One region of the Pectobacterium hainanensis genome, then DNA from elsewhere that is predicted to be linked to it. Evidence: predicted binding sites of a transcription regulator. Region 1 holds the regulator's gene; each other region holds the start of a gene.

Region 1 (7,666 bases):
ACTGTCTTTCTCGACTTCAAACTTATTCATATCCAGCGCGTGTTCCAGCAATTCATCAGCCGTTTTCTTCGGTGCGGTGATGTCTTTGTGGTAAGGAACATTACGCAATAGTTGTAGATAACAATCCAATTGCTCCTGCATTTGTTCTCTGGTCAGAGAACGCTGACGCGATGCCAGTAATGCTGTGGAACAAAGGTTCATTGCGTTTGCCGCTGCCGAATTATTGATACGAACCATAATATCGGTGGCGATGTTTTGCACTGTAGGCGTCAGCCAACTGGGGCGCTGTGCTTCAATCGGATCGATAGCATCACGCCATTGCGGCACATGCTGATTCAGATACGTCGTCAAGGGGAGCGGTTCGCCGAAGTTTACATAGCCCTGGCCCAGATTGCGTAATTTACGTAGCCCGCGAACCATCTGCATAAAGCCTTCTTTCTCTTTGGTCGCACCACGCAGTTCTTTTGCGTATGTCCCGACTTCCATGACGTGTTCATAGCCGACATAGATAGGGACTAACGTAATAGGGCGTGTACCGCCGCGTAACATGGCCTGAATGGTCATGGCCAACGTACCGGTTTTTGGCTCCAGCAAGCGACCAGTACGTGAACGACCACCTTCAACAAAATATTCTACCGAGTAACCTCGGGCAAACAGCTCGCCAAGATACTCGCGGAAAATGGTGGAATACAGTTTGTTGCCTTTGAACGTGCGGCGAATAAAAAATGCGCCAAGGCGACGGAAAATCGGCCCGGCGGGCCAGAAATTAAGGTTGATACCTGCCGCGATGTGCGGTGGAACCAGGCCCTGATGGTAGAGGACATAGGATAGCAGCAGGTAGTCCATGTGACTGCGGTGGCAGGGGACATAAACGATTTCATGTCCATCCTGCGCCAATTGGCGCACGCGTTCGGCATTATGGACGTTGATGCCTTGATAAAGACGATTCCACGTCCAACTTAATACACGATCCGATAGACGAACGGCTTCATAAGAGAAGTCTGCCGCGATCTCTTCCATTAAGGCAATGGCGTTTTGCTGTGCTCTTTCGTGGGAGACTTTTTTGCTGCGCGCTTCGTCATCCACGGCTTTTTTGATTGCCTTGGAATCAAGTAATTTATTAAACAGTTCCTGGCGTACCGGCAGACGAGGCCCTACCGCCGCTAACCGCTGACGAGAGAAATGCATTCGTGCGACGCGTGCCAGCTTATGGGCGATGGTTTTGTCGGTGCCGTGTTCTGTCGCCATATAGCGTAATGACACTGGGCTGGAGAAACGGACAAGGCTGTCGCGCCCCAGCCACAGAACGGCAAAAAATTTCTCGATACCGTTGAGCAACCGTAAATGCGGCGTGGCCTGATTTTGCCCCTCACGACCGGGTGAGCGTCCAAACATGACAGAGACCGGCACCATTTGCACGTCCAGATCGGGATTTGCGCGGTGCAGGTCCAGATAATCGTGGAACAGCTTTACCGATTCCTGTTTGGGGATGTAGTAGCGGAAAACCCGAGGGCCGTCATTGATGAATACATGACTAGGTAAGGCCACATCACCAATGATTACCGGTTGCAGAGGGTCTGGCAAACCTAGCGCCTGACACTTTGTCTGCAACGTCAGCAAATCTGCCTGAGAATTGTAAGGTAATACATAGAGAATCGGTCGTAACGGGTCTAAACCCAGTTCGGTTTCGGGATCTATGGGTATGACTTTACTTTTCACTAACAGCCTGAGCGGGAAACTCAATAATTTATAGTAAATTTTACGCCAACCTGACATAACAACTTAAAGCCTCTTGTTAGCAATGCGCCGCAAGGATACCAGAAACTACGCTGGAGATCTGTGGTGATGAGACAACGGTTAAGCGTTAAAATGCGAGCGATCTCTTATACTCGTTATCTTTCCGGTTTTGAGTGTGTTGGCTGTATGTCCTGGGCCAACATTCCGAGGCGTTCAAAATGACAATGTTTTGCCTGGCAACCCGAAGCCGATCAGGTATCTATACTATTTTTAGCAATTGGAGGATGAATGAATAAAGCAACGGGGATGACCCGGATTATCAAGGCGACCGGTTATTCTCTTAAGGGGCTTCAGCAAGCGTGGCAACATGAAGCCGCTTTTCGTCAGGAAACGGTACTGACGATCGTTGGCGTCGTTGCCGCCTGCCTGCTGCCCGTCTCTCTGGTTGAGAAACTGCTGCTTATTGGCTCAGTTGTGTTAATCATGCTGTTTGAGCTAGCAAATAGTGCGATTGAAGCGGTCGTCGATCGCATCGGTATGGAGCACCATGAGTTATCTGGTCGGGCAAAAGATATCGGTTCTGCGGCGGTATTTGTGGCCATTTTATTGGCGGCTGTCGTCTGGATCAGCATTATCTGGCAGAATTTTGCGTGAAGGTTTGCAGAAACTAATAAAAAACTGAGGTTTACCCATCTCCTGGTTCCCAAGCGAGCATGACCTGTATATACTCACAGAAAGACTGTATAAACAACCAGGGGGCGGAATGAAAGTACTAACAGCCAGACAGCAGCAGGTCTATGACCTGATCCGCGATCATATTGCGCAGACCGGTATGCCGCCTACGCGTGCGGAAATTGCCCAACAGCTAGGATTTCGTTCACCGAATGCCGCTGAAGAGCATTTAAAAGCATTAGCGCGTAAAGGTGTGATTGAAATTGTCTCTGGCGCCTCTCGCGGTATCCGCTTACTGATGGAGGACGAAACCGGTATTCCGTTGATTGGTCGTGTTGCGGCTGGTGAGCCGCTCTTAGCGCAACAGCATATAGAATGTCACTATCAGGTTGATCCCTCGATGTTCAAGCCCAGAGCGGATTTTTTGCTACGTGTGAATGGGATGTCGATGAAAGATATCGGCATTATGGATGGTGATTTACTTGCCGTACATAAGACGCAGGATGTTCATAATGGACAGGTCGTCGTCGCTCGTATCGAAGATGAAGTCACGGTAAAACGCCTGAAAAAACAGGGCAGTGTGGTGCATTTGCTGGCTGAGAATGACGCGTTTTCTCCCATCGTGGTAGATCTACGTGAACAGAGTTTTTCGATTGAAGGTTTGGCTGTCGGCGTTATTCGTAACGGTGACTGGAGCTGATTTTTCTGCTGTGAGACGCGCTAGAACGGGTTGTTTTAGTATTTGCGCGTTTTGATTCGAGGCATTTTTTGACGTTTTATGGGCACATGTCAATGTGCCCGATAGCCTTGCAGGGCTAGCGTTTCTTGATTGGAATACTATGGTCGTGATCGCACTGATCTGTCTGTTTGCATGCCGCCACTTCCTGGCAACCTTCGCAAAGACCATGAGCTTCAATAACGCTGTGGCGTAAAGTAAAGCCAGCTTGTTGCGCTAAATCACGCAGATTTTCCTCTACACCTTCGGTTTGACGTTCGGCTACCTGACCACACCGATCGCAAATGAAGAGAGCAGAGGTATGGCTATGATCTTCAATATGGTGACAAAGTACATAGCTGTTGTTTGACTCAACACGATGAATAAATCCCTGTTCCAGCAAAAAATCAAGGGCACGATAGACCGTCGGTGGTTTGGCCTGAGGTTCTGATATCCGCAGAAGATCGAGCAGATCATAGGCACTGATAGCACCAGTCTGCTCCGCCATTAAGCGTAACACTTCCAGTCGTTGTGGCGTCAGACGAACACCGCGCTGCTGACAAATCTGTTCAGCCTGGGCAAGCAGGTTGTCCTGAGTGGTTGAATGCATTGTCATATCACCCTGACGGATAGAGGAACAAGCTCATATCTTATCATGGCTGAAGAAAAACGCCGAGATAGTGAGGCGGATTGGATAAATCCTCGATATCAGGCAACCAAATCGATAAGCAAGGCTTGTAATGCGGTTTCTGCCTTTAAATTTAGTACCGTTTCCTGTTGGATAAAGGCTCCATCGCCACAGCATAGCGCCTGACGGCCCGATGATTCGTAGAGGCTCATTGAACCATTAATCGATTGTAGATAGGCCTGATTGCCTTGTAGCTTAATGGTTTTTTGCTCATTTTCTTGCAATTCTAAATGATGGATCCACACTTGCTGACGGAGTTGTAAACTACCTTGATCACCTTCTGGTGAGGCTAATAAGTGATGGCCTGTTTTATTGAGCGTGAGTCGTTGTAGCGAGCTGTTTTCCCGCGTTGGGCACGCATCCAGCCACAGTTGCATTCGAGTGAGTGGTTTACAGTTGCTGGTGTTATGTTCGCTATAGCTGACATTCGGTTGCGTTGCGAATAGCAGCACTTCCCCTTCTTTGGCGTGGACATGATGGCCATTACTATCGCGGTACTCGGCCTCGCCCTGGAGAATGATGTTTAAAATATCCACGCTGGGGTAGGTACGCGGCTGGAACGATGCTCCGGGCGTCAGGACTTCCTGATTGAGCACTCGTAACGATGCGTAACCAAGCAGCTGTGGGTCAAAATAGTGGCCGAATGAGAACGTATAGCGTGCCTGCAACCAGCCATAGTCAGCTTGACCGCATTGTTCCGCTGCTCTTTTGATGATCATGGTAATGGCCCTGAGTATTTATTTCTTAAACAAATAGTAATTGTGTGGACGCTGGATTGTTAGCTAGTTAATCTGGTGGGCATATTCAAAATTCCTGAATGAGTACGAAAATGGCTAAAGAACGAGCACTGACGCTGGAAGCCTTACGCGTTATGGACGCAATTGATCGTCGGGGAAGTTTTGCCGCTGCGGCAGATGAGTTAGGGCGAGTGCCCTCTGCTCTCAGCTATACCATGCAAAAGTTGGAAGAAGAGTTAGATGTTGTCTTATTTGATCGCTCTGGGCATCGAACGAAATTTACGAATGTTGGCCGGATGCTACTTGAGCGCGGGCGTATTTTGCTTGAAGCCGCGGATAAGCTCACTACGGATGCAGAAGCGCTGGCGCGTGGTTGGGAAACTCACCTAACGATTGTGACAGAAGCATTGATTCCCAGTCAGCGCCTATTCCCACTGCTCGATAAGTTGTCTTTAAAAGCGAATACCCAGGTGTCTATTTTGACCGAGGTGTTAGCCGGAGCCTGGGAACGTCTGGAGCAAGGGCGAGCGGATATTGTCATTGCGCCGGATATGCATTTTCGTGCCTCTTCTGAAATCAATACGCGTAAGCTGTACACCATGAAGAATATCTATGTCGCCAGCCCGGATCATCCCATCCATCAGGAAGCCGAGCCACTATCAGATGTGACACGGGTAAAATACCGCGGGATTGCTGTTGCCGATACTGCGCGGGAACGTCCAGTCTTAACAGTACAGTTATTGGATAAGCAACAGCGTCTGACTGTGAGCTCTCTGGAAGATAAACGACGTGCTTTATTAGCAGGATTGGGCGTTGCGACAATGCCATATCCCATGGTCGCCCAGGATATTGCTGAGGGGAGATTGCGTGTTGTCAGCCCAGAATATTCATTGGAAAGTCAGATTATTATGGCCTGGCGGCGAGATAGCATGGGAGAGGCTAAGTCTTGGTGTTTGCGGGAAATCCCTAAGTTGCTTAATCAGGCTTAAGGTTTGAGTGACTCGTGTTGTCGGTATTAAGGGGAAAAAGGCATGATGACTCATACCTTTTTATCCTACGAGGTTAAATCGTAAAGGTTTTATCACGCCCATGCGGGGCGGTGAGGTTTTGTTCCGGGCCGAGCGATATTATGCCGTGTGGATTGATCGTTCCGTGGCTTCGATAATAGTGGTGACGGATATGCGCCATATTGACCGTATCAGCGATGCTGGGCATCTGATAGATATCACGTAAAAAGCCGAACAGGTTTGGGTAATCGCTTAAGCGGTATTTGTCGCATTTAAAATGGGTGTGATAAACCGGATCAAAACGGATTAGCGTAGTCCACAGACGTAGATCGGCTTCTGTTAACTGTGAGCCAGTGAGGTAACGCTGTTGGGAGAGTATGGCTTCCAACCGGTTTAGTGCATCAAATACTTTCGTAGCGGCTTCATCATACGCAGATTGACTGGTCGCAAAACCTGATTTGTAGACGCCGTTATTCACGTCGTCATAAATCCAACGGTTTAGTTCATCAATCTGCGAACGTAATGCCAGCGGGTAGTAATCACCTGCTTTAGCGCCAATTTGATCAAATGCGCTGTTGAACATACGAATAATATCGGCGGATTCGTTACTGACAATGGTGTGTTGCTCGGTATCCCATAATACCGGGACGGTCACCCGCCCGCTGTAGTCAGGCTCGGCATGAAGATAGAGTTGATAGAGAAACTCGTGTTGGTAAAGGGAATCGCCAGTTGCGCCGGGAAAATCGATACCAAAGGTCCAACCCTGATCCAGCATCAAGGGATGTACGATAGAAATGGCAATATGGTTTTCCAACCCTTTCAACTGCCGCATAAGCAAGGCACGATGTGCCCAGGGACAGGCAAGGGAAACATAAAGATGATAACGGCCTGATTCAGCCTGAAAACCGCTGGTTCCTGTGCTACCGGGCTGACCATCCGCAGTGACCCAATTGCGAAAGCGTGATTCTGAACGTTTGAAATGCCCACCGGTAGATTTTGTTTCGTACCAGGTATCGTGCCATACGCCGTCAACCAGTTGCCCCATAAATCCTCCCGTTAATGAAACAATGACAGAACGACGGCAAATTTTTATTGCCGCCGTTTGTGTTTGATTATTAAGTGTAGTGCACACCGAGCATGCGCAGAGTTACCACTTTTTATTCAGTATCCGGTCAAGACTGAATGCGCCAGGGCCAGTCACTGCCAGTAGAATATAGCCACCTGCAATTGTCAGGTTTTTCATGAACATCAACTGATTTGCGCCTTCAGCGAAGTTAGTATGGAAAAGCAGTGCTGTGAGTAGCGTAAATCCTGCGGTAAACACGGCAACTGTGCGCGTTAATAAACCAAACAGAACCGCCAGCCCACCACCTAACTCCAATAAAATGGTTAAGGGAAGCAGGAAGGTGGGGACACCCATTGCCTGCATATATTGTTGTGTGCCTGCATAAGCGTCACCTAATTTTCCGTATCCTGCAAAGATAAACAGAATTGGCATTAAGATACGTGCAATCAGTAGTGCGGTGCTTTCTAAATTTTTCATCATGTCTCCAATCAATCTTGTGTATACCCGTCATACTTCAAGTTGCATGTGCGTTGGCTGCGCTACTCGGCCCGTCGTGGGCCTCGCCCTAAAGGGCCGCTGCAAGCAGCGTTCAAACCTGCCTCTGGCAGATTTGTCAGTCACCCGAATCACTTACTCAAGTAAGCTCATCGGGATTCCTTCTCTTGCCGCGTTATTCGGCCTTATGGCCTCACCCCTTCGGGGTCAGCGCAAGCGCTGTTCAAAAACGTTTTGCCGTTTTTGTCCTGAAACTTGAATTATTTTGGGTATAGAACCTTAATGACTCGTTATGTTTTGGTGATTGAGTTATGGGTGGTCTTTACCCATCCATCAACTTATGGGGGGATAATATCGTGGCGTAATATGGCGTGCCAGCGAGTATAATTGTCGGTTTCTTTCAGAAAAATTGATGTTTTTGCTGTGGCGCACACGATACCGGTCAACAACGTTGAAATACTCAAGTGATGATGTGGATTATGGTCAGAAAGAATAATAGTCAGCGCCGTATTGTTATTGCTGGTAGGCGAGTGTGTTAGGTCAACGTCG
Region 2 (7,666 bases), on a different contig from region 1:
TTTGAAGTAAAACAGGGTTTTCGTAATCTGTTTGCATCACCTTGATAAGCTTTAGCATACCGATTGAAGGACACAACCATGGAGTTCACCACTCGTACCATTGCGGTACACAAGCATATTGCTTTGGTCGCACACGATCACTGTAAACAATCCCTTCTCGACTGGGTTTCTACCAATAAATCACAGCTTGCCGACCATGCGCTTTATGCAACAGGCACCACCGGTAATCTGATCCAATTGAACACCGGCCTTACGGTGAAAAGTATGCTCAGTGGTCCAATGGGCGGCGATCAGCAGGTTGGTGCACTGATCTCGGAAGGAAAAATCGATATGATGATTTTCTTTTGGGATCCGCTGAATGCCGTGCCCCACGACCCGGACGTTAAAGCTCTGCTACGCTTAGCCACCGTCTGGAATATCCCGGTTGCAACCAATCGTTCAACGGCCGATTTTCTGATTAACTCAGCATTGTTTAAGCAACCTGTACCCATCACTATCCCCGATTATCAACGCTATCTACAGGATCGTTTGAAATAATATAGCGGTACACCCGAGAAGGCCGACAAGACAACCGGCCTTTTCATGCGTTGCTTTAACTCGGTTTCCGCTGTATTGGCACACCCAGTTGATGAAGTTGCGAAACAAACACGGAGGGGTTCTTCGTATCCTGTAATAACCATACCCGACGTTTTGCTCTGGTCAACGCAACATAAAGTAACCTCCGCTCCTCAGCGTCGGGGAAATCCTCTGGCGCAGGTAACAGTACCTCCTCAAGAACAGACTCCCGCACTGGAGCAGGAAAACCGTCTTTACCATCGTGCATACCGACAATAATGACGTATTCTGCCTGCTGACCTTTACTGGCATGCACAGTCATGAAATCGATCGCTAAATTCGGCCATTTCGTCGCCGCTTTCTGCAATATTTCAGGCCGCAAATGGTGATAACGCGCCAGGATCAAAATGCGCTCATCAGGTTTTGCAAAGCCACTTAATTTATCCAGTAATGGCTCCAGTTGTTCAAAAGGCAGGATGGTGACCGCTTTTTTATCGCCTTTGGTGAGGCTATTCAGCGTTTTCTTAAGTTGATGCGGATTCTGCTGAATAAATGTATTCGCAATTTCTCCAATCCGTTCATTAAAACGGTAGGTGATATCCAATATACATTGTTCACCGACGCCAAAGTTTTGCTCAAATGCGGTGGTCAATGAAAGCTCTGCCCCGCTAAAACGATAAATGGCCTGCCAGTCATCTCCCACGGCAAACAAACTGGTTCTGCTATTTTGTCGACGCAGGGCCATTAGTAAACGCGCGCGCTGAGGAGAAATATCCTGAAACTCATCCACTAAAATATGCTTCCATGGACTGATAAATCGACCTTTATCCAACAGATTAACGGCTTGATGAATTAAGCCAGAAAAATCAACGGCATTCTCATCTTTCAACGCTTTCTTCCAGGCTTTCAAGAGAGGGGCCATCAATCGGATCCGCTGCTGAAATACCGCTCGAGTATCTTCATGAGCCTGTGCGACCATTTCGGCTTGGCTTCCGCCGTGCATCCGCATCAGTCCCAACCAACGTTCCAATCGACCAGCAAGGCGTTCAGCTAACGCCCGATCCTTCCAGAAATCACCATCCGGTAGCGACCATTCCAGTTCTTCCGTTAGCCATTGCCGCCACCCCTTAGCCTGTGCTTTTTTCTCGGAACACTGTTGCTGCCAGTGGGTAATTAATAGCTCCCGTCGTTTTTTACCGTCGATCTCCAACTCGCTAATCGTAGGAGCTTTGCGGCTGGCTTGCTGAATAATATACAGCGCCAAAGCATGGAACGTTTTGGCCTGAATATCTTCCGTATGCAAACGGGATTGGATACGATCATTCATCTCTTCAGCCGCCTTTCGACCAAATGCCAACAGCAGAATCTGATCGGGCGTTGCTTCGCCACGATGCATCAACCAGGCAGCACGGGCGACCAACACGGACGTTTTGCCACTCCCCGCACCGGCAAGCACTAATACAGAATCTTCTCCATTAATGACAGACATGCACTGAGCGTCATTGAGCGGCGTCGTTTCGACAGACTGGAAAAACGCCTGTTGTTCCACCAACGTACGAGCCATCCATTCTTTATTACATCGCATCCGTTCTTTACTGCCACGATCGAGCCATTGCTGACAGAGGCGATAGTTATCGCGACAATGATCAAATTCCTCAAGGCGAATAGCAGGAAGGGGAAGCGAGGCAAACGTATTACAAATGTCTTCTTGCAATTGTATCAGTGCCTTACGGCTGAACCAGGCATCTTGCTGCGTCAAAGTATCAATACTGTTGATCTGCTGCTGCAACACATCCGCACTCACCTGGCTCATCTCTTCACTCCAATCTTGCCAGGACTTCAATAAATAACGATAAAACGTCTGAGTTTCCTGCCACTCGGTACCGTGCAGTCGCACAACCTTGTCTGCGGGTAACTCAAACTCAAGCTCCCCCCATACCAACCCTCGTTTGCAGTGAATATTAATCAACTGATTAAAAGGGATAATGTACTCATGTTTATCGCCACTCACCTCGACGCCAGCATTTAACAATCGCACTCGGTTATACGGGTGTTGCGCCAAATGTTTGCCCAACGATGTTGATTTAAGTTCCATGATATATGCGCCATGAAATTGTGAGGGGGTTTATCATTACCGTAGTCTACCTGTTATCGGTATTTACGCTCTAGCCTTAAAAACAGGTTAGGATATCCTGATACTTGATGTGATAATTCTTTTACCATCATGGGGTTTGGTTACCCTGAGAATACAGGAGAGCTTATGCGCGCAGTATTGAATATTCTGAATTTCGTGCTGGGAGGTTTTTTCACTACACTATCCTGGCTACTGGCTACCGTAGTAAGTGTCCTATTGATCTTTACCTTGCCATTGACCCGTTCGTGCTGGGAAATTACCAAACTCTCCTTATTACCCTATGGCAATGAGGCCATCCATGTTGATGAACTACGCCCCGATGAAAAAAGCCATCTGCTGAACGCTGGCGGTTCGTTGTTAAACCTATTCTGGCTCATCTTCTTTGGCTGGTGGCTCTGTTTATCCCACATCGTTACCGGTATTGCTCAGTGCATCACCATCATTGGCATTCCTGTGGGGATCGCCAATTTTAAAATTGCGGCTATTGCATTATGGCCCGTGGGAAGACGTGTCGTGTCTGTCGAGTTGGCACAGGCGGCACGTGAAGAAAATGCCCGCCGTCACTATCGTTAAATCGGTCAGAGGATAGATCGTTGCTCACATTTGCGCCTGGCATCCGCCGTTATGTCTATAACAGCAACTGGCTATATAACATCCGTATTTTTATCGCGCTAACGGGCACAACCGTCGTTCCCTGGTGGTTAGGACAACCGACTGCGACTATTCCGCTAACGTTAGGTGTCGTCGCCGCTGCATTAACAGACTTGGACGATCGACTGACAGGACGCCTGCGTAATCTGTTTATTACACTGTCCTGCTTTTTTGTTGCTTCCGTTTCCATTGAGCTACTCTTCCCTTATCCTTGGCTATTCGGTTTAGGGCTTGCGCTGTCAACATGCAGTTTTATCTTGCTCGGTGCCCTAGGGCAACGTTATGCCACTATCGCTTTTGGCGCATTACTGATCGCCGTTTATACCATGCTGGGAATCTCACTATACGATACCTGGTATCAGCAACCCGCAATGCTTCTGGTTGGCGCATCCTGGTATAACTTGCTCACCCTTTTTGGGCATTTGATTTTCCCTATCCGCCCTCTGCAAGATCATCTGGCACAGTGCTATCAGCAACTGGCCCGTTATCTTGATGCAAAAGCAAACTTATTCGACCCGGACATTGAGGACGAAACCGACCGACCGCTCATTGACGTTGCAATGGCAAACAGTCAGGTAGTTGCCACGCTAAATCAAACGAAATCGTCATTGCTCACTCGTCTACGGGGAGATCGTGGGCAAAGAGGCACCCGGCGAACGTTACATTATTATTTCGTTGCACAGGACATTCATGAGCGGGCCAGTTCGTCTCACGTGCACTATCCACAGTTACGTGAGAAATTTCGCTACAGCGACATCTTATTTCGTTTTCAGCGCTTGCTTTCAATGCAGGCTCGCGCCTGTCAACAGCTTGCGCAATCCATTTTGCTACAACAAAAATACCAGCATAATAACCGTATCGAACGAGCCTTCGTCCATCTTGAATCCGCCATTAAGCAATCGGCCATGAAGTACTCTGCGGAAAGCCAGCATACTGATATCTCGCAAATCAAAGCGTTGCAGTATCTACTCAACAATTTACGCGCGATTGATGCGCAACTTTCGACCATTGAGTCGGAACAGGCGATTGAACGGGAAAATAATCCGGAAAACACATTGGCGGATGACAAAATCACCGGATGGAGCGATATCCGCCTGAGGATCAGTCGCCACCTCACGCCACAATCGGCGCTGTTTCGCCATGCAATCCGCATGTCTGCCTTACTCTGTAGCGGTTATGCATTCATACAGGTAACGGGTATGCAGCATGGTTATTGGATTCTGTTGACGAGTCTATTCGTCTGCCAGCCAAACTATAATGCAACACGGCGTAGACTGGCTCTGAGAATTATCGGTACATTGACAGGTATTCTATTGGGCTTACCCATATTATATTTTGTGCCTTCACTGGAAGGACAACTCACGTTAATCGTCATCAGCGGTGTGCTGTTCTTCGCCTTTCGCAATGTACAATATGCGCATGCCACCATGTTTATTACCCTGCTGGTGCTACTCTGCTTTAATCTCTTAGGCGAAGGGTTTGAAGTTGCCGTACCACGGGTCATTGACACCTTACTGGGTTGTGCCATCGCCTGGGCGGCGGTTAGTTTTATCTGGCCCGACTGGCGCTTTCGTGGACTACCCGCAGTTATCAAGAAAACCTTAAATGCGAACTGTCGCTATCTTGATGCCATCATGGTGCAATACCATCAGGGTAAAGATAACAGTCTGACCTATCGTATCGCTCGCCGAGACGCACATAATTGTGATGCCGAGTTTGCTTCCGTTGTTTCCAATATGTCATCAGAACCCCATGCGATAAGAAGTAAGATGGATAGCGCTTTTCGCTTTATGTGCCTGAATCACACACTGCTGAGCTATATCTCTACGCTGGGTGCCCATCGGGAAAAGATTACCGACCCAGAAATTTTGCATTTATTAGACGATGCCGTTTGCTATGTTGATGACGCGTTACATCATGATGAAACGGAAAATGCGAGGATAAATCAGGGGTTGAATGCTATGGTAAACCACATCCAATCCCTGTCGGCAGAACCTGACAGCAAAGAATTATTGGTTCTTCAACAGATCGGTTTGCTTATTGAATTGCTACCTGAACTTACTCAATTAAAAAACGACATGATTAAGTTATAGCGTTACCCGCTCAGTGCTTATTCCCTTTAAATGAGGATGCTGCATTACGCTCATACCATTCAAGTAGTTCATTACGCAACCCAATAGGAAGCGCTGCCTGGTGTGTTCCACATATCGCGCCAGCTAGCGCCAACAGCGTATTCACACTGAGATTAGCCCGAACAGAACGTAGTTTGAGATAACTTTTTTTAGCCCCACACTGCTGCAATTCATCGATATTCTTAATGCCCACCTTCCATAGCAGACGCTCAAGATCGTGATTCAAATTAGGTAAATCCTTTAAACGCCCTTTTCTGCTTTTAGCTGCCTTATCATATTGAGCACCAGCCAATGCCATTCTGGCGAAATGCAATAGTTGTAAATGATTTTCCCAGAGAGAATCATCAACCAGGTAATAGTCCAACTGAATAGGTATACCGCGTTTGGTATAGACAAGCGCAGGCATACTGCGATCGTGAAACTGATCTTTATCCTTTTTACTGGCCCGCAGATAAAGCTCCCCGCCCGACACTACCCCGAAGATAATTTTATTTGCTGCAATGCTGTAGCCGCCAAATTGAGAACGGGTAGTAATATCCCCTAAAGAAGCCAAATAACGCTTAGACTGCAAAATCCTTTTTTCGCACAGATGTTTCATTACCGTAATCCTTAGTATTGAAATAATCACTTCCTGTTTGATTGGAATACCAATAACAGGAATAAGTAATTAATCACAGGGTACACGCGGCTTCAAACACAAAATGAGGTTGTTAGCTGTTGCATGTGGAATATGCGAAGCGCTTTGAAAAAAATCAGGTTGATTTTCACTCGCACAGAAGATACTGTATGTTCATACAGTAACACTATGGGTGGAACTCATTATGCGTACTCAATCATTCAACGTTTACGACACACCAAAAACAGCGTATTCGAATACTCCATCTTCGACAGCGGCGTCTGTATCCAATGGCGGTATTATCAGTGAAATTGTTTATAGCGCCGAGCAACCTATTGTCACACATCTGTTACTGCCTCTTTTGCAACAGCTAGGTACTCAATCACGCTGGCTGCTCTGGTTGTCCCCTCAGCAGAAACTGAGTCGTCCATGGTTGCAACAATCAGGGCTACCGCTCAATAAAACCGTTCAATTGCACCACATTAGTCCGATGCTCACAGTAGAAGCGATGGAGAAAGCATTACTGACGGGAAATTATAGCGCCGTACTCTGCTGGTTGGAGAATGACCTGACAGACGAGGAACGGGTCAGACTGCGTCAAGCAGCACAAGCCGGTAATACATATGGTTTCATTATGCGGACAGAGCATGATTCAGGCAGCCCCTATAGACTGTTTCCGAGTCTTAAAATTCACTCAACATTGTATCATTAAGTAAATTAAGAATTTTCTCAGCACTTTACTTTGAAAAATAGAACGATGCGCTTCAGGGCAGTATTTTTAAGGCTTCTACACAGATTGGTGGTCATAATGAACCTATATTATCTGTCAAAATCATCTACTATTTGTTAGTAAGTATGAATAAATCGCGAGTTTTTTCATGATGCGAATCACATCATACTTGTAACTTTCCTATCACGTTGTAGACTTTAGCTCGCTAGAGTTGCCTTTTTATAACGCCAGTTGACTGGCACTGAGTCATAAATAAGGGCAAAGTCTCCGATTAAAGGATTTTAACCAAAGGTTAATTAGCTTACCGGTTAATAACCGATTTGGATGATAAATGAGGCGTACAAAATGAAAAAAACAGCTATCGCAATTGCAGTGGCACTGGCTGGCTTCGCTACCGTAGCACAAGCCGCACCAAAAGATGATACCTGGTATGTTGGTGGTAAACTGGGTGTATCTCAATTCCATGATACTGGTTTCTATGGAAACGGTTATAACGGTATCAACAACAACCCGATCAAAAGCAAATTAGGCGCAGGTGCATTCGGTGGCTATCAAGCTAACGAATATCTGGGTTTTGAACTGGGCTACGATTGGTTAGGTCGCCTGAAATATGCTGGCTCCTCAACTAGCAATACTGATAGCGCTAGTTTCAAAGCACAGGGCGTTCAATTAGCCGCTAAGCTGAGCTACCCGGTACTGCCTGACCTGGATGTTTATACTCGTCTGGGTGGTATGGTATGGCGTACTGACAGCCACGCCGCGCAAGGCAACACTCACCGTAACAACGATGACACCGGTGTTTCTCCGCTGGCTGCCATTGGCGTTGAGTACGCTATCGATAAAAACTG
Region 3 (7,666 bases), on a different contig from region 1:
GAACCACTTACGTTTAATGCTGTTCTGCCCATATCAATCAGTGGCTCAATGGAAATTAATAACGCAACAAGCGTAATGGGGAGCCCCATTGCCGGCAGTACAATCAACGCAGCAAAGGTGGCACCGCCACCGACACCCGCTACACCGGCAGAACTGATGGTTACAATGCCAACCAGCGTGGCAATCCAGACGGGATCGAGTGGGTTGATGCCCACGGTTGGGGCGACCATAACTGCCAACATAGCCGGATAAAGTCCGGCACAGCCATTTTGTCCGATAGTGGTACCAAATGATGCAGCAAAGCTGGCGATGGAATCCGGTACGCCGATACGGCGAGTTTGAGCTTCGATACTTAACGGAATGGTCGCGGCGCTGGAGCGACTGGTGAACGCAAATGTCAACACTGGCCAAACTTTACGGAAGAATCGAGCAGGGTTGATACCGGTGATGGACAGAATGAGGGCATGCACACCGAACATGATAGCTAACCCCAGGTAGGAAGCGATGACAAAGCTGCCTAGTTTTAGGATGTCTTGCAGATTGGAGCTGGCCACCATTTTTGTCATCAGCGCCATGACCCCATAAGGTGTCAACTTCATGACCAGACGGACCAGTTTCATCACCCAGAATTGCAATGTGTCAATCGCAACCAAAACACGTTCGCCCTTTGTATGGTCATCTTTTAGTAACTGTAGCGCAGCAACACCAATAAACGCGGCAAAGATAACGACGCTGATAATCGACGTGGGGTTAGCCCCCGTTAATTCTGCGAAGGGGTTTTTAGGGATAAATGACAAAATAAGCTGTGGAACATTCAGATCGGCGACTCTGCCCGCATAGTTATTTTCAATTGCAGTCAGACGAGCGCTTTCCTGTGCTCCCTGAACCAAACCCGTAGCCGTCAGGCCAAATAAATTGGTAACGAAAACACCGACCAGTGCAGAGATCAGCGTGGTGACCAGCAGCGTAGTGAGCGTCAATACGCTAATTTTTCCTAATGAAGACGCGTTATGCAGTTTCGCGACTGAACTGAGAATAGAGACAAAAACAAGCGGCATAACGATCATTTGCAGGAGTTGGACGTATCCGTTCCCAACGATGTTAAACCAACTGATGGATTGTTTGATGATGTCGGTATTGTCACCATAAACGAGGTGAAGTGCTAATCCAAATAACACACCAACGACAAGCCCAAGCAGAACTTTTTTCGCCAGGCTCCAGTTACGGCCTTTGCTGCTATAGGCCAGCATGATAAGCAAACCAGTAAACACCAATATGTTTAATAACAGAGGAATACTCATCCTCATTTCTCCCTAATCGTTAGTCCGCCATCTTTCAAGCTACAGGTAAGTTGGCTGCATTTAATCACTTGCCGCCAGCGTCAAATTATTGCGTTGTTCAACACGATAACGTTTTGCCTTGTCACTCGAAATCTATTGGGAATATCTGTCATATTTCAAATCGCAGACAAGGATATCAGGTCTTTTATAATCATGTTATAGACGTTTACGTTATAACTACATCAAACGGCTATATACCCTGGCTACCATCATGCTGGCTGGCTGGGCGATCTCATGTTCAATGGGATCGATCCTTTAGCAGAAGTGCAATTTGCGTTTGGATGGATTCAAATAACTGGAAGGATTGTGCATAAGTACAACAGTCCAGGTTCTTTTGTGGTTGATACAGTGAAAAACCGATAAAGATGAGGCAAAGAACACGTTCTAGCTGATTCCCTTTTTGGCTATTTAACAACGGTAGACAAAATCGCCAACGGCAAGGCCAGAGTAAAGGGACGCCAGCCGATGTCATCATATCTGCCGCAATATGACTGAGATAACCGATGATCATTGCATGATAAGCATCCGTGGGGATTGGCCAGTTCGCAGGGAGTTTTGTTTGAATGAAGTAAATTCCCGCAGCAATAGCCAGCAGGCTGTGTGTGAATCCTCGGTGCCCAAAAGCGCGGGCAATCGGTGAGGAGATCCACTTTAAACGCTGCCCTAATAGTGATTTCGGGTGATCAATATCCGGTAAGAGAGAAGTCAATAGGGCACCAGGAATGATATGCCACCAGTCTCCTGTTGCCAGTTCGGGTGAAAGCTCCAACTTTTTGGCAAGAATGGCACAGGCCACAGAAAATAGGAGGTGTCCTTCCGCAGTCATGAAACTTCTCAAAGAAAACTGTTATTTTATACAGTATAGGCGATTGTTCCGAGCGGCGAAAGCAGTTACAACGTAACGATTTGTGACGCGAGGATAGAGAACACGACTTTCTGGTGCGTTATATACCCTAAATAATTCAAGTTTCAGGAAGGCGGCAAGCGAAGGAATCCCGATGAGCTTACTTGAGTAAGTGATTCGGGTGACAAATCTGCCGGGAGCAGATTTGAACGCTGCTTGCAGCGGCCCCAACGGGGCGAGGCTCATGGATGAGCCGAGTAACGAATGCAGCCAACGTACATGCAACTTGAAGTATGACGGGTATAGGCGTTATCTTTCACATCGAATGGTAACTACATCAGGCAGGTTTGAACCAAAAAAAGAGGGTGACCATGATATCGGAGAGAATATGATCACCCTGAACCAAAAAATAAATAACATTCATACACGAAGAGGGTACTTCAGACACAGGACTTAAAAAACAAGCGTTCATACAACAGAAATAAAGAATATTGACTAACTGGGTTAACTAAAAAACTAATAAAGGGATGTTAAATCGTAAATATAAAGATTCACCGATTTGTTCTAACATCCCTTATTAAGGAAAAGCCTTTTTAAAAATTAGAAGCTATATTGTACACCAACACGGAAACGGGTTTGACGGTGATCAGATGTTCCGCTTTCTGCTACGTTACCAATTGCAGTGTAGGGTTTCCAGTTTTTATCTAATTTATAAGATAATTTTACGTCATGATCAAAGTTGTCATTGTCATTATCGTAAAGTGTTTTTCCTGCTTTATTAGCTTTTTTGTAATCCAGTTCATAATCGATTTGGAAGTCTTTTAAGAATTTATAGCTAACAACAGCAGTTAGATTATACCCATTTTCCTGAGTGCTCTCGGTTGTACCAATTTTATTGCTGTTACGCAGATAGTATGGGCGATAACGCAAAGAGGTTGACAAATCTGGAGTAATATTTACTTTACCGCGCAGGTAAGGACGATAATTGTTAGAGTTAGAACTTGAATCTAAAGAGAAACCTGGTTCTAAAGAGAAAGTCTTGTTGAAATTATAAACATAGCTGGCGACGACCTCAGTACCATTACTTACTTGTTCATGATACGGCTTATTTGGCGTGGTTTCTTTGGATGGCTCACCATTTTTCCATTTTGCTTCAACAGATAAACCAAAGCCATTAGCAAAACGGTGTGAAACAGATAAACGATCGCGGTGATCATTCTTCGGGGTGTCTTTCATTTCATGACGATAATCAATCGTTACAGCCATTGCATTAACACTAATTAATGACGTAACAGCCAGAGCTAATAATTTAAATTTCATTGTTATAGTCCCATTGGTTAGGATGAGGTTTAATTCAAAAGACGCATTACTCTTTTTAAGACAAGTTCTATTTTATTTATTATTAAACTGTATTCTGTGATCAGGATCGTCTTGAGTAACAAAAAGTAAAATTGAGTTTCAAAATGTGAATTGGATCGGATTGAATATAAGAGTTGTTTTAGTTTTTATGAAAAATCTCTGCCACGTAAGTGGCAGAGAAGGGAAGGTTAAATATTTATGAAGTATTATTTCATTGCGCGTTTCAAAATACGTTCAGATTGACGCTGGAAGTATTTCGCTGCGTCTTCCACTGATTTCTGACCGTAATCGATAGACTGAATGGTATCACCAAACAGAGAAACGATTTGCGGATCGTCGAAATAAGGAGAAACCGCGACGTCATGTGGTAACTCAAGCGCCAGTTTCAACCCAGCAACCGCAGGTGCATCATCTTTGATGACGCCATCAGCAGTTAACTGAGCGACAGCCGCTTTACTCAATGGTACGCCACGCTCTAAGCCCAGAGCCTGTGCACCTTCTTTGCTGTTCAGCAGGAAGTTAATCAACTGAGCAGATTCTTTAGGATGCTTGGTTGACTTACCGATAGACAGCATTTGCGCAGGTTTAAAGAACAAACCGGCGTCTTTCGCACCTGGCAGCATCGGGTAGTTACCCAATTCCAATTTTGCTGGTGGTTGCAGGTTGTCAGAGTACTTAGTGATGGTGGAGTTCCACATGTAAGTACCAGACCACTCACCATTGATCCACGGTTTCATTTCATACATGTTGCTCTTGCCGAAAGAGGCATAGTACTTCGCATCAGGCATGACATGGCTGTCGATCAGCTTTTTATACATACCAAAGAATTCAGCCCATTGTGCATCGGTATAGGCGAATTTCTGACCTTTTACATCAATCGCTGGAATATTGTATTTCTGCACCATGTAAGAATTTAACAGTGCTAAAGAATCCTGGTGTTCCAATACGATAGGGTAGTATTGGTCGCCCAGTTTTTCTTTAAATACTTTGCCAGCGTTCAGCAGATCTTCCCACGTTTTCGGGTATTCTAGCCCTGCTTTTTTCCAGGATTCCGTGTTGAAGTAGAACACACGTGCGGTAACGGAAATTGGAATACCGTTCAGTTTGCCGTTGACCGTGGTGCTTTGCAGTTCTTTTGGATCGAACTGTGTCAGATCCAGCGTATCTTTCACTTTGTTCAGGTCATAAAAACCCGTACCGTTTTTAGAGAAAATCGGCAGCCAGTTCCAGTTAGTCTGCATCACATCTGGCTCGGTGTTACCGGCAATCTGTGTAGTCAGACGGGACAGGTGACCATCCCAACCAGTGTATTCCGCTTTCACCGTGATGTTCGGATGCTGTTTGTGGAACTCTTCAATGGCCTTGAGCGTCTGCTGGTGACGGCTGTTGCCGCCCCACCAGGACATTCTCAATTCAACATTATCAGCGGCTAAAGAAGGCATTGCCACTAATGCCAGGGATGAAACTATCAACGTGTGTAGGATCGCTTTTTTCATCGGTTACTACTCCTGTTAAAGAGAGATATTTTTTTCTGTTTTTGCATCAAAAATATGGCATTTTTCCATGTCGAACTGGAAATACACCTGACGATGCAGGCCCTTCTCGATAATCAACCGACCTTCGTCATAAGGAATGCGGCTGGTTAATTCAAAGCCATCGACTTTAATGTACATAAAGAATTCGTGACCCATGTTTTCTACGCGAACCAACTCACCCTGTGAGTGGCTGTCTTCAAATGGCGTATCTGACACGGAAACATAGTCTGGGCGAACACCGAAGAATACGTCTTGTCCGATATAACTGCGCACTTTATCTTGTTTTTCAGCACTTAACACCAGCGCGTTATTACCCACAACAACGCCAACCTGACCGTCTTTCTCGACCAGTTTGCATGGCTTGATGTTCATTTCTGGTGAACCAATGAAGCCAGCAACGAACATGTTGACAGGGAAGTGGTACAGGTTATCCGGCGTATCGACCTGCATGATGTGACCGAGTTTCATCACGCAGATACGGTCACCCATGGTCATTGCTTCAGTCTGATCGTGGGTAACATATACGCTTGTCGCTGCTTTACCGCTTTTCTTCAACTGCTTATGCAGGTCGGAAATACGGATACGCATGGAAGCACGTAGCTTGGCATCCAGGTTAGACAACGGTTCATCGAATAAGAACACATCTGGTTTTTTAACGATGGCGCGGCCTACGGCCACACGTTGCGCCTGACCACCAGACAGTTGGCGCGGCAGACGATCTAGCAAATCTTCCAGTTCCAGAATTTTGGCCGCTTCGGCTACCTGCGCTTCAATTTGGTCTTTCGGCATTTTGCTCAGCTTCAGGCCAAACGCCAGATTTTCTTTTACCGTCATGTGAGGGTAGAGGGCATAGTTCTGGAACACCATCGCAATCCCACGCTCTTTTGGCGCCAGATTGTTAACAACGCGTTCACCAATGCGAACTTCACCGCCGCTAATGGTTTCCAAGCCTGCCAGCATGCGCAGCGTGGTGGATTTCGCACAGCCAGACGGGCCGACGATAACCATGAACTCACCGTCTTTAATCGTGAGATCGATACCGTGAACCGCTTTGAAACCGTTGGAATAGACTTTTTCCAATTTATTGAAAATGACTTCAGCCATGATAAATCCTCTATTAACCTTTAATTCCGCTGCTGGTCACGCCTTGTACGAAGTAACGCTGTGCCAGGAAGAAAACAATGATGGATGGTAGAATGGAGATGCTGGACATCGCCAGAATTTCATTCCACGGTGCGCCTTCGGTGACGTCGATAGACATTTTCAACGCCAGTGCAATCGGATATTTATCCACGCTGTATACATAAATCAGCGGACCGATAAAGTCGTTCATTGACCACATGAACTGGAACAATGCAACCGAGATGATGGCGGGTTTCAAAATCGGCACGACCACATACCATAATACTTGCCAAGAATTACAACCATCGATCTGAGCGGCTTCTTCCATATCACGTGGTACACCACGCAGGAACTGGATCAGCATGAACACAAAGAAGCCTTGTGTCGCAAATGCCAGTGGTAAATACAATGGCAGATAGCTGTTCAGCATGCCCATTTCACGGAACATGAGATACTGCGGAATCAGCAACACGGTGCTTGGTAGCAGCATGGTGGCAATCAGTGTAGCAAACCAAAAATTCTTCCACGGAATGTCAAAGCGAGCGAAACCATAAGCCACAATCACCGAAGAGATGACGGTCAACACCACTTTCGGAATCACATACTGGAAAGTGTTGATCATGTAGTGACCGAAATTGTATTCCGTACCGGTTTTCCAACCGTTAACGAAACCATCCCAGGTGGCGTGAGCCGGCCACAGACCCAACGTGGTGAAAATCTCATGGTTCGGTTTGAACGACGCCGAAAACATCCATGCCAGCGGATAAAGCATCAGTAAGCCAACAAACAGCAGTATCACGTAGCGGATAGCGGCACTGAATTTTTCTTTACGCAGGGTGCGACGGACTTCTGCTGCGGCAATTTCCTGTGCAGCGGTCAGGTTTGAATGCATGTCAGCCATTTTTTCCTCCTTTATCGGCGGAGTAGAACACCCAGTATTTCGACGACTTAAAGGAGATAGACGCAAATACCGCAACAACCAGGAACAACACCCATGCTAACGCAGCACCGTAACCCATATCGAAGTACTTGAACGCCGTATCATAGATATAAAGCGAGAACAGATAGGTGTAATGCGTTGGACCGCCGCCGGTAATGACGTAAGGTGCCGTAAACTCCTGGAACGCCTGAGTGGTCTGCATGATAAAGTTAAAGAAAATCACGGGGGTAATCAGCGGTACCGTCACTTTCAAGAACATTTGCCATTTGGATGCACCGTCGATCATGGCCGCTTCATACTGCGATTGCGGAACGTTCTGCAATGCGGCGAGGAAGATAACCATGGCAGAACCGAACTGCCATACGCGCAGCAGGGTAACGGACATCAGAGCCAGCGAGGGTTCGCCCAGCCAGTTGATAGCGTCGAAACCGAATACGCCGAGGAAGCTGTTCAGGAGGCCATCAATAGCAAACAGGGCTCGCCACAAGACGGCGATCGCCACGCTGCTGCCCAAAATAGAAGGCAC
Region 4 (7,666 bases), on a different contig from region 1:
TCGTTGTAACCAGCCAGATTACGAACACCCAACGCCGACATCAGTTTATAACGACGTTCCATTTCTCCGACACACCACCGCAACGCATTCGCGGCATCCTTCATATCGGTCACCACTTCTGTCAGCAAATGAGGGATACCTTCGTAAACCGACAGCTCCAGCATTTTCGGGTCGATCATGATAAAGCGTACATCTTCCGGCGTCGCTTTATACAACATACTGAGTATCATGGCGTTAACGCCGACTGATTTCCCTGACCCCGTCGTCCCCGCAACGAGCAAATGTGGCATTTTTGCCAGATCGGCGACCACGGGTTCCCCGGCAATATCTTTCCCTAACACAATTGTCAGCGGAGAGGGATTGTCACGGAAGCGAGCACAATCCAGCACTTCTCGTAGATAGACGGTTTGGCGATGCTGATTCGGTAACTCCAGCCCCACATACGTTTTGCCGGGAATGACCTCAACGATACGCACCGCGACAACAGAGAGCGAGCGAGCGAGGTCTCTCGACAAATTAGAGATACGCGCAGCCTTCACGCCAGGCGCCAGATCCAATTCATACCTCGTAATCACTGGACCAGGATGGTGATCGACGACTTCGGCCTTCACACGAAAATCAGCTAAACGGGCTTCAATCAAACGGGCCGTTTGCTCAAGTGCAAAATTATCAACGGGGGCCTCACTGGCTGGCGGCGCGGTTAGCAGATCCAACGTTGGCAGCGGGGTTGTTGGTTTTTGCAAAGGCTGTTCATTACGCATCAGGAACGGATGGATCAGGCTATCCATAATTGGCGAACGTTCAGAGGATTGCACATCCTCTGCAACAGGTTCCTTTGCCGCTGGAACAGTGGGCGCTGATTCAGAAATGCCCCCAGTTCTGCTTGCATCATCGGCCGATGCCGGAAGCTCAGTATCCTGCGGTTGAGCAGAAAGTGTAAATAACGGCTCAGTAGGTGTGTCATCAACCAGATCGGCATAGGGTGAAAAGCCGAACTCCTGACGATCTGCTGATAATGCAGCCAGCATGCTTTCACTCAGGAAAGGCTCTTGGCGTCGGGGGAGCGAATTCTCATCAGGAGATTCAGCGACAACATCTCGCTCATCTGCCGCCAATTCATCGGAGTGACCATAACGATTGTTTTGCTGAGCCGCAAAATCCCTGGCTAATTGCGCTTGTAAAAGCGCATCTTCATCCTCTTCCTGCTGAGTATATTCCTCGCCATAGCGCTGACGCTGTTGTGCAATATATTCTTGCTGTAATGCTGCTTCCTGCAAGGCAATATTATCCGGATCGTCAGCATATCCATTATCTGGATCTGGATTCACCCCGATGTCATTCGTATCGTTCTGGGATTGAGCCAATTTTGCCTGTTCTTCGGCTAACCGCTGCGACGGTAACTTGATGCCATAGGAAGCCAATTCTCGACGGGTCGGAATACGAACAGGGTTGGGGCGAGGTAATTCAGGGCCATCAACCTGTTTAACCTGTGAATTACCGTCACTCGTAGCGGTAAACGCAGGCATAAAGGTATTGTTCGCTGGATATTCTGTATTTCCTGCCGCCATTGCCGCTTCTGATTGAGCCAGACTCGGTCGATGCTCATCAGGCGGTATAACCAACGGCGGCAGAGTAGGCGAAATGTCTTTATCGCCATAGGGCGTAGAAACGTCAGCGCGATCGTGATAATTATCAGAAGAAGTAGGCAGTTCAAAGGAATATAACGGCGGATTCATTGATGACGATGCATCTATTTTCTGCTGAACGGCTGACTGCTCCTGCACCGAGTGAAGGATAGAATGCTCCGGTATGCTTGCCACAGATGCGGCAGATTGCTGCTGATCTAAATCCGCTATCGAACTTAACTCTGTTGCAACATCAGCATTCCCTCCCCCTTCCGTCGCTGGCACTGCACTATCCGCAGTTGAAGGGGCAGAAAACAGCGCATCATCGGTATCGATTACTGGCGAATCCATTTGGTCTCGTGGATCGGCACTGTGCGTAGAATCTGCTGAATCATCATCCAGATAGTCATTCTCTCTGCGAGAACGGTTGGACATGAAAGTTAGACACCCAAGAACGCCGGCCCCTATTTTTTCCGCAATCGTCAACCACGACCAGCCAGTAAACAACGTCAATCCAGCAGCCCAAACGCATAACAGGATTAATGTTGCACCAACGCTGTTAAAGCGCGGGATCATAGAACTGCTCAGCAGGCTCCCTAATACACCACCTGACGCAAAATAATAAAGATCGTCAACATTCAACGCCGCCAAACCACAAGAAGTAAGGATGAGCGCTAATGTACCAATCAAACGCAGAGAAAAAGTAAAGTAATCAACGGCATTCTGATTATCTCGCTGGCGGAACGCCGCCCAGCACAGACACAGCATGATCGGCGGAATAGCATAAGCCAACACGCCAAAAATAAAAAACAAGGTATCTGCCAGCCACGCACCCGCAATGCCACCAAAATTGTGGATCGGTTCATGCCATGCAGTTTGTGACCAACTGGGGTCAGAGGGACTAAAGCTCAGTAAGGCGACACCCAGATAAACGGCAAAAAGCCCCACTACGATTAAAATCGCTTCAAGTAAACGACGAGTACCACTGAGTTTTTTCAGGGTAATCTCTTTATCTTCTGTATATTCCTGGCTCAAGCGTCTCTCCAGGGGCCTGTAAAGGGTTATGACAAAGCGCCGAGAAAAACCCGGCGCTGGGACTGTATAAATTCACAGGAGTGTAACTGAATTTATCGGGTTTTGCACCCATGCATTTATCGTGTTCTGATAACCAAACGATTGCTTTGCTTAACTTCTTCCATCACCACATAGGTACGCGTATCGTTCACACCCGGCAACCGCAGCAGTGTCTCACCCAACAGCTTACGGTACGCAGACATATCAGGCACACGCGTTTTCAACAAATAGTCAAAGTCGCCGGAAACCAGATGACACTCCTGAATTTCCTCCAATTTCTGCACCGCAGTATTGAACTGCTCAAACACATCCGGCGCACCTCGGTTCAACGTTATCTCAACGAATACCAGCAGCGACGCATCCAGATAATGGGGGTTTAGCAATGCGGTATAGCCGTTAATAAATCCTTGCCTTTCCAGACGGCGCACACGTTCTAGACAAGGTGTCGGTGACAGCCCTACCCGTTTAGAAAGCTCGACATTGGAAATTCGCCCATCTTTTTGTAGTTCGTTCAGGATGTTACGATCAATACGATCGAGATCTTTTCCTGGTCGTTTTTTAGTGTCTACCATTATTATTGTCTCTCTTCACTTTTCCCTGCCCCTGCTACACTCCGACAGACTTCAATGCATCAGAGCTGCCCTAAAGAAGACCCACTCTCTATTTTGTATGGCAAAAGCCTTTGTCATCCGGCGCTTATCCGTCGCTGTTCTGCCAGTTTAATCCAAACTCTACCCAGCAAAAACACGGTTTCCATGGCACAAAGGCCAACCAGACAGCACACGAACGAAAAGCCGAGCTTTTAGCTGTTCACATACAAAAAATTTCCTCTTCCCCAGATGTTTTCGCAAAAGCCCAGCCGATTGTCAAAGTAAAACAACTAAAATCAGAAGAAAGTGCCAGATTAAATAAGATAAAACGTGCTTAAGGCCTTCTTTCAGTCATTTTACTTATGAATATAGCTGTTCTATCAGCAGATTGTGCCTCTAATAGCTATCAACAATTAAACAAATAGCTAACAACTTTTTCTCACACTTTTTTTACTCAGGCAATTTCCTTACAATCGTCATATTGTCCGTCGTCATGAAATGAGGCACGCATGAGTACCGTTAAACACCACAAACTATTGATTCTGGGTTCTGGCCCGGCTGGATACACTGCAGCAGTTTACGCTGCACGGGCGAATCTTAACCCGGTATTAATTACAGGGATGGAAAAAGGAGGACAGTTAACGACCACAACCGAAGTGGAGAACTGGCCTGGTGATGCGGATGATTTAACCGGTCCTCTGTTGATGGAGCGTATGCACGCTCACGCTGAAAAATTCAATACTGAGATTGTGTTCGATCATATCCAGCGAGTCGATTTGCAGACTCGACCATTCCGCTTATTTGGTGATAGCGATGAATATAGCTGTGATGCGCTGATTATTGCGACAGGCGCATCGGCTCGTTATTTAGGTTTGCCTTCAGAAGAAGCGTTTAAAGGTAAAGGGGTTTCTGCCTGCGCGACGTGTGATGGTTTTTTCTACCGCGCCCAGAAAGTTGCCGTGGTTGGGGGGGGAAACACAGCCGTTGAGGAAGCGCTCTATTTATCCAACATCGCCGCAGAAGTGCACTTAATCCACCGTCGTGACAGTTTTCGTTCAGAAAAGATTCTGATTAATCGCCTGATGGATAAGGTAAAAAACGGCAACATCATTCTTCATACCAACCGTACGCTGGATGAGGTTCTCGGCGACAATATGGGCGTTACCGGTGTACGTCTGCGCGATACGGGCAGCGATAAGACAGAAGAGCTGGAACTGGCTGGCGTTTTCATTGCGATCGGTCATAGCCCGAATACCGCCGTATTCGGCGGCCAGCTTGAACTGGAAAACGGCTATATCAAAGTCCAGTCAGGTATTCATGGTAATGCCACGCAAACCAGCATTCCCGGTGTTTTTGCTGCTGGTGACGTGATGGATCATATCTATCGACAGGCGATCACCTCTGCGGGTACAGGGTGTATGGCCGCGCTGGATGCTGAACGTTATCTGGATGGTTTATCCTCAGCGAAATAACATTTCCTCATTGCATCCGGTAAAGACTCACCGCTTTCTGGATGCATTTCTCTTGTGCCCTCCTATCAGCCCAAAATTGATCATTCCCCTCATTCCATGCCTCCTTTTGATTTGCAGTCCGCTCTTGTCGAGGTAACATGACCCCATTCTGAGGATTAATGAATAAAGTTGTTAAGCGTTGGTTATGTAAGCGTTATTTATCATTAACACTCTTCATGTGACATGACAACCTGGTGCCTGATGAAACAAACCAGACAACAAGAACTGACCAAATGGCTCCGACAACAAAGCAAATTGGCGCAGCGTTGGTTACGCATTTCACTTTTACTCGGTTTTCTGAGCGGTGCATTTATTGTTGCACAGGCATGGTTATTAGCGACGTTGCTCCATGCGCTGATTATTGAACAGGCACCGAAAGAGTCATTACTTTCTTCTTTTCTATTGCTGGGTACCATTTTCGTATTACGCGCACTCAATAACCTGTTACGCGAACGGGTTGGTTTTATGTGCGGACAGGCGGTACGACAGCAGATACGCAAGCTGGTATTGGACCGATTGCAACAGTTAGGTCCCTCCTGGATTCAGGGCAAACCGGCGGGAAGTTGGGCCACGATGATTCTAGAACAAATTGAAGATATGCAGGATTACTATTCCCGCTACCTTCCACAAATGTATCTGGCGGTACTCATCCCGATACTGATACTTATAGCGATTTTCCCGATCAATTGGGCCGCTGGCCTCATTCTGCTTCTCACTGCGCCATTAATCCCTCTGTTTATGGCATTAGTTGGCGTGGGAGCAGCCGATGCTAACCGGCGCAATTTTGAGGCACTGGCTCGCTTAAGTGGCCATTTTCTCGACCGCCTGCGCGGATTGGAAACACTACGATTATTTCATCGTGGTCGTTCAGAAACCGATCGCATCCATGATGCTTCCGAGGCATTTCGCAGCCGAACAATGGAAGTGCTGAGAATGGCATTTCTATCCTCGGGGGTACTGGAATTTTTTGCCTCCATCTCCATTGCTGTCGTTGCCGTTTATTTTGGCTTTTCCTATTTAGGCGAATTGAATTTCGGACACTACGGTACGGGCGTTACACTCTTTGCCGGATTTTTGGTTCTGATCCTGGCTCCAGAGTTCTTCCAGCCATTACGTGACCTAGGTACGTTTTATCATGCAAAGGCACAGGCAGTCGGCGCAGCAGAATCGCTGGTCACCTTTTTAGCAACAGAGGGAGAAACGGTCGGCTTCGGCGATCGGGAATACCAGAGTCAAGGCCCCATCGAGATTCAGGCCACCGATCTGGTCGTACTGGCGTCAGACGGCACCCCGTTAACGCAGCCACTGTCATTTACTATTGAGGCTGGCAAACGGATTGCGTTAGTCGGTATCAGTGGCGCGGGAAAAAGTTCGCTCTTGAATGCATTACTCGGCTTTCTGCCCTACCGCGGCTCACTCACCGTTAACGGTATCGAACTCAATACACTCACCCCTGATTCGTGGCGTAAACAACTCAGTTGGGTGGGGCAAAACCCCCACTTGCCGGAACAGACGCTGCGTGCAAATATTCTGTTGGGTAACCGTCAGGCCACCGATGATGACTGCCAGAAAGCGCTGGAACAAGCATACGTCCATGAGTTTCTCCCACTGTTACCACACGGTCTGGAAACCACTATCGGCGATGGAGCGGCTCGTCTTTCCGTTGGTCAGGCACAGCGTGTCGCTGTGGCTAGGGCGTTAATAAAACCCTGTGCGCTTTTGCTGCTGGATGAGCCCAGCGCCAGTCTGGATGCCCATAGCGAGCATCGTGTAATGACGGCGTTAAGTGAAGCTTCACACCATCAAACAACGCTTTTGGTCACACATCAATTAAACGATACGGTTAATTACGATGCTATCTGGGTTATGGAGAATGGCCGTCTGATTCAACAAGGTGATTACCTGTCGCTCAGCACACAATCCGGCGCATTTTCCGACCTGATAGCACAGCGACAGGGAGAGCTATAATATGTCCGATGTCACAACATCCAGAACGACAAGACAAGTATTAAAGCCCTTTCTTGCCCTCTATCGACGCCATATTTGGCGATTAAGCCTCGGGGTCGTTCTGGCGATTTTTACGCTATTGGCTAGCATCGCCCTACTTACCTTGTCCGGCTGGTTTTTAGCCGGCGCTGCGCTGGCGGGTATTGCGGGCCTTCTTACGTTCAACTATATGCTGCCTGCCGCTGGCGTCCGGGGAGCTGCGATTACCCGCACGGCAGGACGTTATGCTGAACGGTTGGTTAGCCACGATGCGACTTTCCGTGTCTTGCAGCATCTGCGCGTTTTTACCTTTTCTCGTATTCTTCCGCTGTCCCCGGGGGGCATCGCACGCTTTCGTCAGGCAGAACTCTTAAATCGTCTGGTCGCCGATGTGGATACACTCGACCATTTGTATCTGCGCGTTATTTCCCCTCTGGTCAGTGCGTTATTAGTCATTCTCCTGGTCTCTTACGGCCTCAGTTGGCTGGATACCTCACTGGCCTTGACGCTATGTGCCATCACGCTGGCGCTGTGGTTTATTCTTCCTGTCGTATTTTATCGGGCCGGTAAAACGATCGGGCATGATTTGACCGCGCTACGAGCACAATATCGAACGCAACTGACTACCTGGTTACAGGGTCAGGCTGAATTGACGGTATTTGGCGCGTTGTCAATATTTCGTCAGCAGCTAGCAACCCTGGAAAGCGAATGGCTACAGCGTCAGAAACAGCAGACTAACTTAACCGGACTCTCACAGGCGATAATGATTATGTGCAGCGGGCTGACCGTCACCCTGATGCTATGGCTCGCTGCAGACGGCGTTGGCGGTGATACGCAACCTGGCGCACTGATTGCACTCTTCGTTTTTGCCTCTCTGGCG

What was found. The regulator LexA, encoded in region 1, represses DNA repair genes until DNA is damaged. The targets are predictions, from matches to a motif close to TNCTGTATGTACATACAGNA.
Region 2: sulA (SOS-induced cell division inhibitor SulA) is a predicted target of LexA. The motif match lies at 6,253-6,272, and genes of this name have one in related genera.
Region 3: ACKPVM_RS05805 (metal-dependent hydrolase) is a predicted target of LexA. The motif match lies at 2,183-2,202, and genes of this name have one in related genera.
Region 4: ACKPVM_RS10510 (DNA translocase FtsK 4TM domain-containing protein) is a predicted target of LexA. The motif match lies at 2,721-2,740, and genes of this name have one in related genera.

What each region holds. Positions count from the first base shown of each region.
Region 1 is NZ_JBJYIN010000023.1:36,633-44,298, reverse strand. Features, by position in the region: gene plsB (glycerol-3-phosphate 1-O-acyltransferase PlsB) at 1-1,776, opposite strand, end outside; gene ACKPVM_RS18785 (diacylglycerol kinase) at 2,026-2,391, shown strand; gene lexA (transcriptional repressor LexA) at 2,501-3,109, shown strand; gene zur (zinc uptake transcriptional repressor Zur) at 3,225-3,734, opposite strand; gene ACKPVM_RS18770 (pirin family protein) at 3,833-4,531, opposite strand; gene ACKPVM_RS18765 (LysR family transcriptional regulator) at 4,642-5,538, shown strand; gene ACKPVM_RS18760 (glutathione S-transferase family protein) at 5,612-6,601, opposite strand; gene ACKPVM_RS18755 (DoxX family protein) at 6,704-7,099, opposite strand; gene ACKPVM_RS18750 (YqjK-like family protein) at 7,658-7,666, opposite strand, start outside.
Region 2 is NZ_JBJYIN010000003.1:135,906-143,571, forward strand. Features, by position in the region: gene ACKPVM_RS04230 (methylglyoxal synthase) at 79-537, shown strand; gene helD (DNA helicase IV) at 593-2,650, opposite strand; gene ACKPVM_RS04240 (YccF domain-containing protein) at 2,816-3,262, shown strand; gene yccS (YccS family putative transporter) at 3,283-5,433, shown strand; gene ACKPVM_RS04250 (TfoX/Sxy family DNA transformation protein) at 5,444-6,070, opposite strand; gene sulA (SOS-induced cell division inhibitor SulA) at 6,294-6,800, shown strand; gene ompA (porin OmpA) at 7,164-7,666, shown strand, end outside.
Region 3 is NZ_JBJYIN010000004.1:192,553-200,218, forward strand. Features, by position in the region: gene ACKPVM_RS05800 (L-cystine transporter) at 1-1,301, opposite strand, end outside; gene ACKPVM_RS05805 (metal-dependent hydrolase) at 1,579-2,166, opposite strand; gene ACKPVM_RS05810 (oligogalacturonate-specific porin KdgM family protein) at 2,785-3,504, opposite strand; gene ACKPVM_RS05815 (ABC transporter substrate-binding protein) at 3,750-5,039, opposite strand; gene ACKPVM_RS05820 (ABC transporter ATP-binding protein) at 5,055-6,182, opposite strand; gene ACKPVM_RS05825 (carbohydrate ABC transporter permease) at 6,196-7,101, opposite strand; gene ACKPVM_RS05830 (carbohydrate ABC transporter permease) at 7,094-7,666, opposite strand, start outside.
Region 4 is NZ_JBJYIN010000008.1:164,679-172,344, reverse strand. Features, by position in the region: gene ACKPVM_RS10510 (DNA translocase FtsK 4TM domain-containing protein) at 1-2,660, opposite strand, end outside; gene lrp (leucine-responsive transcriptional regulator Lrp) at 2,777-3,271, opposite strand; gene ACKPVM_RS10500 (hypothetical protein) at 3,382-3,627, shown strand; gene trxB (thioredoxin-disulfide reductase) at 3,799-4,761, shown strand; gene cydD (heme ABC transporter permease/ATP-binding protein CydD) at 5,002-6,768, shown strand; gene cydC (heme ABC transporter ATP-binding protein/permease CydC) at 6,770-7,666, shown strand, end outside.